Regions from separate parts of the Variovorax sp. NFACC27 genome, predicted to be linked through region 2. Evidence: predicted binding sites of a transcription regulator. Region 2 holds the regulator's gene; the other holds the start of a gene.

Evidence for each region. Region 2 encodes sigma-54, which starts transcription at its own class of promoters, with help from an activator protein. Its sites were predicted from a motif close to TGGCANGNAANCTGCTTT; they were not measured.
Region 1: the regulator sigma-54 is predicted to act here: its motif matches at 2,094-2,111, upstream of ABL840_RS35175 (DUF3567 domain-containing protein).

The regions. Positions count from the first base shown of each region.
Region 1 is NZ_CP157613.1:7,506,297-7,509,831, reverse strand. It holds gene ABL840_RS35185 (fimbria/pilus outer membrane usher protein) at 1-1,254, shown strand, start outside; gene ABL840_RS35180 (spore coat protein U domain-containing protein) at 1,212-1,742, shown strand; gene ABL840_RS35175 (DUF3567 domain-containing protein) at 1,773-2,084, opposite strand; gene ABL840_RS35170 (DUF3108 domain-containing protein) at 2,199-3,383, opposite strand; gene ABL840_RS35165 (fumarylacetoacetate hydrolase family protein) at 3,532-3,535, shown strand, end outside.
Region 2 is NZ_CP157613.1:786,904-790,438, reverse strand. It holds gene ABL840_RS03625 (phospholipase D family protein) at 1-1,060, opposite strand, end outside; gene rpoN (RNA polymerase factor sigma-54) at 1,074-2,684, opposite strand; gene lptB (LPS export ABC transporter ATP-binding protein) at 2,706-3,500, opposite strand; gene lptA (lipopolysaccharide transport periplasmic protein LptA) at 3,497-3,535, opposite strand, start outside.

The DNA of each region.
Region 1 (3,535 bases), 1.6 Mb from region 2:
GCCGGCGCCGGCCTGACCTGGGTGTGGGCGCCTTTGGGAGAGTTCGGCATGCACGGCGCGACCAGTCGTTCGCAGGACACGGGCAGCGGAAGGCTGGCGCGTGTCTCGTTCGCGCACATCGCCCCGGAGTGGAGCTTCTCGGCCAGCCGGCAGACGGCGAGCGCGGGCTTCATGCAGGTCGCCTGGCTTGACAGCCAGACGCACACCACGGGACAGACCCAGCTGTTCGTGGGCCGTGCCCTCGGCCGCCGCCTCGGCAGCCTGGGACTGGCCTATACGGCACTGCGCTACAGCAGCGGCGACGAGGCGAAGGTGCTGTCGCTCAACCATTCCATCCAGCTCGGCGCCGTGTACCTGAACACCTACGTGGCGCGCACCGATTCAGGGGCCACCGCAGCGAGCCGGCAGCGCGTGGCCTCGGTCGGGCTGATGTTGACCCTGCCGCTGGGCGAGCGGCAGACCGCGTCGGCCACGATGGGCCGGAACAACGGCAGGACCACCACCACGATCGACGTGAGCCAGACGCCGCCGAGCGACGAGGGCCTGGGTTGGCGCGTGGTCGCCTCGCACGGCGAAACCGAGCGCGCGCAGGCCGAGGCGACCTGGCGCACGCCCTATGCGACGTTCACCGCGCAGGCCGTCGAGCTCGACAAGGAAACCAGCGCAAGAGTCCTGGCCGAAGGCTCGCTGGGCTATGCGTCGGGCATGTTCTTCGCGGCGCAGTCGTCCAGCGACGGCTTCGCGCTGGTGACGGTGCCCGGTGCAGCCGGCATCAGGATCTACCGGGAGAACAACCTGGCGACGACCACCGATGGGGAAGGGCGCGCGCTGGTGACGGGACTGCACGCCTACGAGGCGAACAGGATCAGCGTGGACAACGGCGACCTGCCGATCTCGGCGCAGGTGCACTCCGATGTGCTGCAAGTGGTGCCCTCGTACAAGGGCGTTGCAGTGGCCACCTTCGACATCTCGCGCGATGCGAGCGTCACCATGCGAGTCCTGCTGCCCGACGGCTCGCCGCTGCCGGCGGGCATCGATGTCGTGGGAGAGAACCGCGCCGCGCCGCTGATCACGGGCTACGGCGGCGCGTTGCAGCTCGACCGGCCCCGCGCGGGCGAACGCTTCGAGGCGAGATGGCGCGGCGGGCGTTGCAGCTTCACGGTCGGCCCCGTCTCCACCGCCGGCACCTTGCCACAGATCGGACCCTACACATGCGAAACAGGAACGCCCGCGTCATCGGTCTCGGCGCGCTGATCGGCGTGCTATTCCTGTGTGCCGCACCGGCGCACGCGACATGTTCGGGCTCGGGATTGGGAACGCTGAACTGCTCGGCCACCGTCAGCGCGACGGCCATGAGCTTCGGCAGCTACAGCGCGGGGACGTCGAGCGCCACGACCACGAGCAGCACCATCACGGTGACAGCCACTTTCTCGGGGCGCATCCTCGGGACCGACACCCTGAGCTATACGTTGAGCGTGAGCGCGGGAAACTCGGGAACGACCGCGAGCCGTTACATGAGCTACGGCTCCCGTACCCTGAGCTACAACCTCTACACCAGCTCGGGCTATGGAACGGTGTGGGCGACGGATACGGTGTCGGGCAGCGCTTCGGTATCGGTCGGGTTCAATGGGAATGCCAGCGCGAGCACCACGCACACCGTCTACGGACGCATACCCGCCGGCCAGTACACGGCCGCGCCGGGCAGCTATTCCGACACCATCACGGTGACCGTGACCTACTGAGGCTCGCGTGTCGCGGTTTTCGGTGGGGGCTCAGTGCACTAGGACCGGGGTGTGCGCCAGTTCGGCGTAGCCCTCGAGCGTGTCTTCGACTTCTTCCTGGGTAGGGGTGTTGAGCTGCCATGCGGCGATCTGCTGCTGGAACAGTTCCGCCCATGAGCCATCGAGGTAGACCTCCTTGCCCGAACGCTTGTCCACGATCTCGAAGCCGTGGCGCTCCAGAACCGGCATGTTCGGCTGCGCGGGCGCGTCGCCCTCGTTGGGCTGTACGTGCACGACGACGAAAGACTCCGAGTCATAAAGCATGTTCATGGCGGGCCCTGTGAGAATGTCGATGGCGTTCATGGGGGTTAGATAGCAATCAACGCGCCAGTTTCAAGATAGGTTGTCTATTTGTAAAACCAACAGGCTAATTGGCATATCTCCAGTCCCTTTTGCTCCGTTGGTGTGACTTTCTCCTCAATTTGACGGGCCCGCAGGCAGGGGTTTGCGCAATTGCGCGTCAGCGAAGTCCCCGTTGGTCTCCGTCTGCTTGATGCGCACGGGAAGGTAGCCGTACGCTGGCGCAAGCCAGAGCTCCAGTTTCCTATCGAAATCCCGGCGTGGGTCGCGCGTGAGCTTGCGGGCGACGTACTCGCCGGCCGGGAGGCTGAGCTTTTCCTCCTCGCCGACCACGAAGACCCAGACATCGGCGTCCTTGGGGCCCACGGTCTGCACCGAGATCTTGGTGCCGGCCGGATAGCGCTCCGGGCTGGCGGCCAGCAGGCCGCCGAGCTGCATCATCACGCTCATGCGGTCCTGGGCGCCGGCCAGCAGGGGCACGGGAGGCGCGTTGTTGCTGAACACGACCTGCCCCCGGTCGCGCGCGAAATGCGAGGCCACCTCGGACTTGCGGCTCTCGGAATAGCGCTCCGGCTCGAGGCCGGAAGGGCCGATCCGCCCGGTGCTGTGCCAGTTCAGCAGCGTGAAGAACACCGCCTTGAGCGTCAGCCGTCCGTCGTAGCGGCTGCCGTCCTGCAGCCAGACCAGCTCGCCGAACACGCCGCGCTGCGGGGAGGCCCCCGACTGACCGGTAGCCTCGAAATCGAGCGTGACCGAGCCCGGGATCTTCATCGCCTGGGTGCCCGCGATGGTGCCCGAGCCTTCGCCGCCGGCGGCTGCCGCGGTGCCGGTTCCGGTGCCGCCGGCGGGAGAGGTCGGGCCCGCCGGCGCGCTGGCTGCCGCTTCCGGCGGCGTTGCTCCTGAATCGGTAGCGGCCTGGGCCGTCAGGTCGGGCGTTTCCGGGGCGGGATTCGTGGGGGTGTCGGGTTCCGGCGTCGGCGCGACGGCTGCCGGGGCCGGCTTCGGCCTGGGCGCCGTGGGCTCGCGCGGGCGTCGCGGCTTGGGCGGCGGCGCGGGCCTGGCCTGGGCCGGTGCGGCGGCGGGCGCGGGTGCTTCGGAGGCCGGCGGCGCGATGACGATGGTCCGCGTGCTGAACTTGCTCGCCAGCGGCGAAGGCTCCGGCCCGATGGCCATCGGCGCCACCCCGAGCAGCACCACGTGGACCAGCGCCACGAGCAGCGTCAGCCCGATCAGCGCGCGCCACGACGGACGCCCGGGCAGGCCTGCAGGCAACTGGGAAGAAGGGGCGACGAGCGTCGGCATCGTTGTGTGGAGTGAGGCGCCGGCCCGGAGGTTCACGAAGACCACCTCGGTAAACTGCCGCCCGTCCAACCAGTTTAAGTGGGAGCGGCGCCCGGTCCGTGCCGGCGCCGCGTCCCCGTCCTTCCTCCCAGCAAGCACGCACCGCATCATGA
Region 2 (3,535 bases):
CCGAGGGGCCCGGGATCAGGTAGGGCGAGACGATGGTCACGTCCGAGCGGGCGCGGCGCATCTGCTCGACCACGTTGTAGCGCACGCTGTCCACGTCGAGCAGCGGCACGCCGCCGTAGGAAGCGGTCTTGCCGATCACGCGCTCGGGCGAATCGGCGTATGCCTCGGCGGTGGTCCAGATCAGGCCGAGCTTGCCGGCGTCCAGGTCTTCCGCCATCGGGCTGTAGCCGAGCAGGTCGTTGGGCGCGGGCCTCGGCGGCGGCGGCGTGGTGTCGGGGCCGGTGGCGAGCTCGAAGCGTTGCTGCAGCTCCTCGCGCGACAAGGCACTGCTCGCCACCGACTGGATCGGCCGCACGTAGACACTGTTCCAGTACTGGTCGAAGAGACTGCCCAGCCGGGGGATGAGCGCGCCTGTGACGAAGGTATCGAGGTCGATGAAGTTCTCGCCCGCGGTGCGCCTGAAGTACTGGTTGCCGATGTTGCGCCCGCCCGCGACCGCCATCGCGCCGTCGGCGATGAACAGCTTGTTGTGCATGCGGCGGTTGACGCGGCTGAAGTCGAAGAGCGAGGCGGTGAAGCGCTTCAGCAGGCTGCCGCGGCCGGCCGGGAACGGGTTGAACAGCCGCAGCTCCACGTTGGGCGTGGCGGCGAGGCCGAGCAGCAACTCGTCTTCGCCGGAGGTGTAGAGGTCGTCCATCAGCAGCCGCACGCGCACGCCGCGCAGGGCGGCGTCGCGCAGGGTGCGCAGCAGGTAGCGGCCGGTCTCGTCGTTCTCGATCTGGTAGTACTGCACGTCGAGCGTGCGCTGCGCGCGGCGGGCCAGCTGGATGCGGGTGTCGAAGGCGAAATCGCCGCCGGGCATCAGGCGGAAGCCGCTCAGGTCGGGGTCGGGCTGGGAAGCCAGCGCGATCTTGCCGAGGGCAGTGTCGGCCGAGACGGCCATGGCCCTGGTGGGCGTGCGCGGCGCCTCGTCGGGCAGCGTGGCGCAGCCTGCGAACAGCACCACCGCCACCATGGCGAAGACCCAATGCCCACAGCGCGACATCAGGCCCCGGCTCATCGACGGTGTCTTTCTACAGGGCTTTGCGCAGGTTGGCGGGCGCGATGCGAAGCGCTTCGCGGTACTTGGCGACGGTGCGGCGCGCGCACTCGATGCCCTGTTCCTTCAGCATCTCGGAGATCTGGCTGTCCGACAGCGGCTTCTTCACGCTCTCGGAGCCGACGAACTGCTTGATGAGCGCGCGCACCGCGGTGCTCGACGCATTGCCGCCGGTCTCGGTGCCCAGCGCCGAGCCGAAGAAGTACTTGAGCTCGACCGTGCCGAAGGGCGTGGCCATGTACTTGGCGGTGGTCACGCGCGAGATGGTCGATTCGTGCAGGCCCAGCTCGTCGGCGATCTCGCGCAGCACCAGCGGGCGCATCGCGAGCTCGCCGTGCACGAAGTAGCTCTTCTGCCGCTCGACGATGGCGTTGCTCACGCGCAGGATGGTGTCGAAGCGCTGCTGGATGTTCTTGATGAACCAGCGCGCCTCCTGCAGCCGCTGCGACAGCGCCTGGCTGCCCTCGCCCTTGTGCGACTTGAGCGCGCCGGCGTAGATGTCGTGCACGCGCAGGCGCGGCATCACCTCGGGGTTGAGCATGACGCGGAACTTCACGTTCGTGCCGCGCCCGGTCTTGGTGACGATCACGTCGGGAATGATGATGTTGCGCTCGACGTCGACGAAGCTGCGGCCCGGCTTGGGCTCCAGCCGCGCGATGATCTGCAGCGCCGAGCGCACCAGGTCCTCGTTGCTGCGGGTGAGCGTGGCCAGGCGCTTGAAGTCGCGGCGCGCGAGCAGCTCCATCGGCTGCTTGCAGATGGCGATGGCGGTCTTGCGGACCTGCTCCTCTTCCTCGGTCTCGTCCTCGCTGGCCATGGCGCGCAGCTGGATGCTCAGGCATTCGCCGAGGTCGCGCGCGCCGACGCCGGCGGGCTCCAGGCTCTGGAGCAGGCCGAGCGCCACCTGGAAGTGGTGCACCAGGTCGTCGAACTGGTCGTTGTCGTCGCCGGCCAGGCCCGAGGCCAGGGCGGGCAGCGAGTCTTCGAGGTAGCCGTCGTCGTTGAGCGACTCGATCAGGAAGCGCAGCGCGGCGCTGTCGTTCTCGTCGAGGCGCAGGCTCAGCGCCTGGCGATGCAGGAAGGACTGCAGCGACTCCTGGCTGCGCGCGAGCTCGGTGGCGTCGGCGCGCTCGTCGTCGCCCAGGTTGTTCTGGCGCGCGGGCGCGTCGCTGCCCCATTCGCTGTCGTCGGGCGCCATGTCGACGGTGCCGTCGCCTTCCCAGTCGGGCTCGCGCTCGGAGATGTCGGCGGCGGGGCCGTCGGTGTCGGCCGTGCTGGTGACGGTTTCGGTGGAAGCAGTGGATGCGCTGCTGGCGGCCGGCGAAGCGAAGTCGCCCTCGCCGTCCCCGCCTTCACCACCGTCACCGCCTTCATCGCGCGGAACCGGGGCATCGGCCGTGTCGAGCCCGAATTCCTCGCGCGCCGCTTCTTCCGCGGTGCGCTCGAGGAACGGGTTCTCGTCGAGCATCTGCTCCACCTCCTGGCTCAGTTCGAGCGTGGAGAGTTGAAGCAGCCTGATCGACTGCTGCAGCTGTGGCGTCAGCGCCAGATGCTGCGAAACGCGAAGGGACAGCCCTTGCTTCATGGTGGAAACCGCCCCCGCGCCTTACATGCGGAAGTGCTCGCCCAGGTACACCCTGCGTACCTCGGCGTTGTCGACGATCTCCGAAGGCGTGCCTTGTGCCAGCACATGCCCGTCGCTGATGATGAAGGCGTGATCGCAGATGCCCAGCGTCTCGCGCACGTTGTGATCGGTGATGAGCACGCCGATGCCGCGCTCCTTCAGGAAGCTGATGATCCGCTGGATCTCGATCACCGCGATCGGGTCGATACCGGCGAAGGGCTCGTCCAGCAGGATGAAGCGCGGCTGCGTGGCCAGGGCGCGCGCGATCTCGACGCGGCGGCGCTCGCCGCCCGACAGCGCGAGCGCGGGCGAATCGCGCAGGTGGTCGACGCGCAGGTCGGCCAGCAGCTCGGACAGGCGCTCCTCGATGTGCGGCTTCGACAGCGGGGCCATCTTGCCGTTCGCGTCGGGCTCCATCTGCAACTCGAGCACGGCGCGCACGTTCTCCTCGACCGTGAGCTTGCGGAAGATCGAGGCTTCCTGCGGCAGGTAGCTCAGGCCCATGCGGGCGCGGCGGTGGATCGGCATGTGGGCGATGGGCTCGCCGTCGATGGCGATGTCGCCGGCATCGGCGCGCACCAGACCCACGATCATGTAGAACGACGTGGTCTTGCCGGCGCCGTTGGGGCCGAGCAGCCCGACGACTTCGCCCTTCTGCACGTCGAGCGAGACGTCCTTCACGACCGTGCGGCTGCCGTAGCTCTTCTTCAGGCCGCGCGCGACCAGGCGGCTGCCCGGGGCGCCGTTGACGTCCTGCGTTCCTGCGGATTCGATCACTTGCGGGTATCTCCCTGGTCACTGCCGAGCGTGGT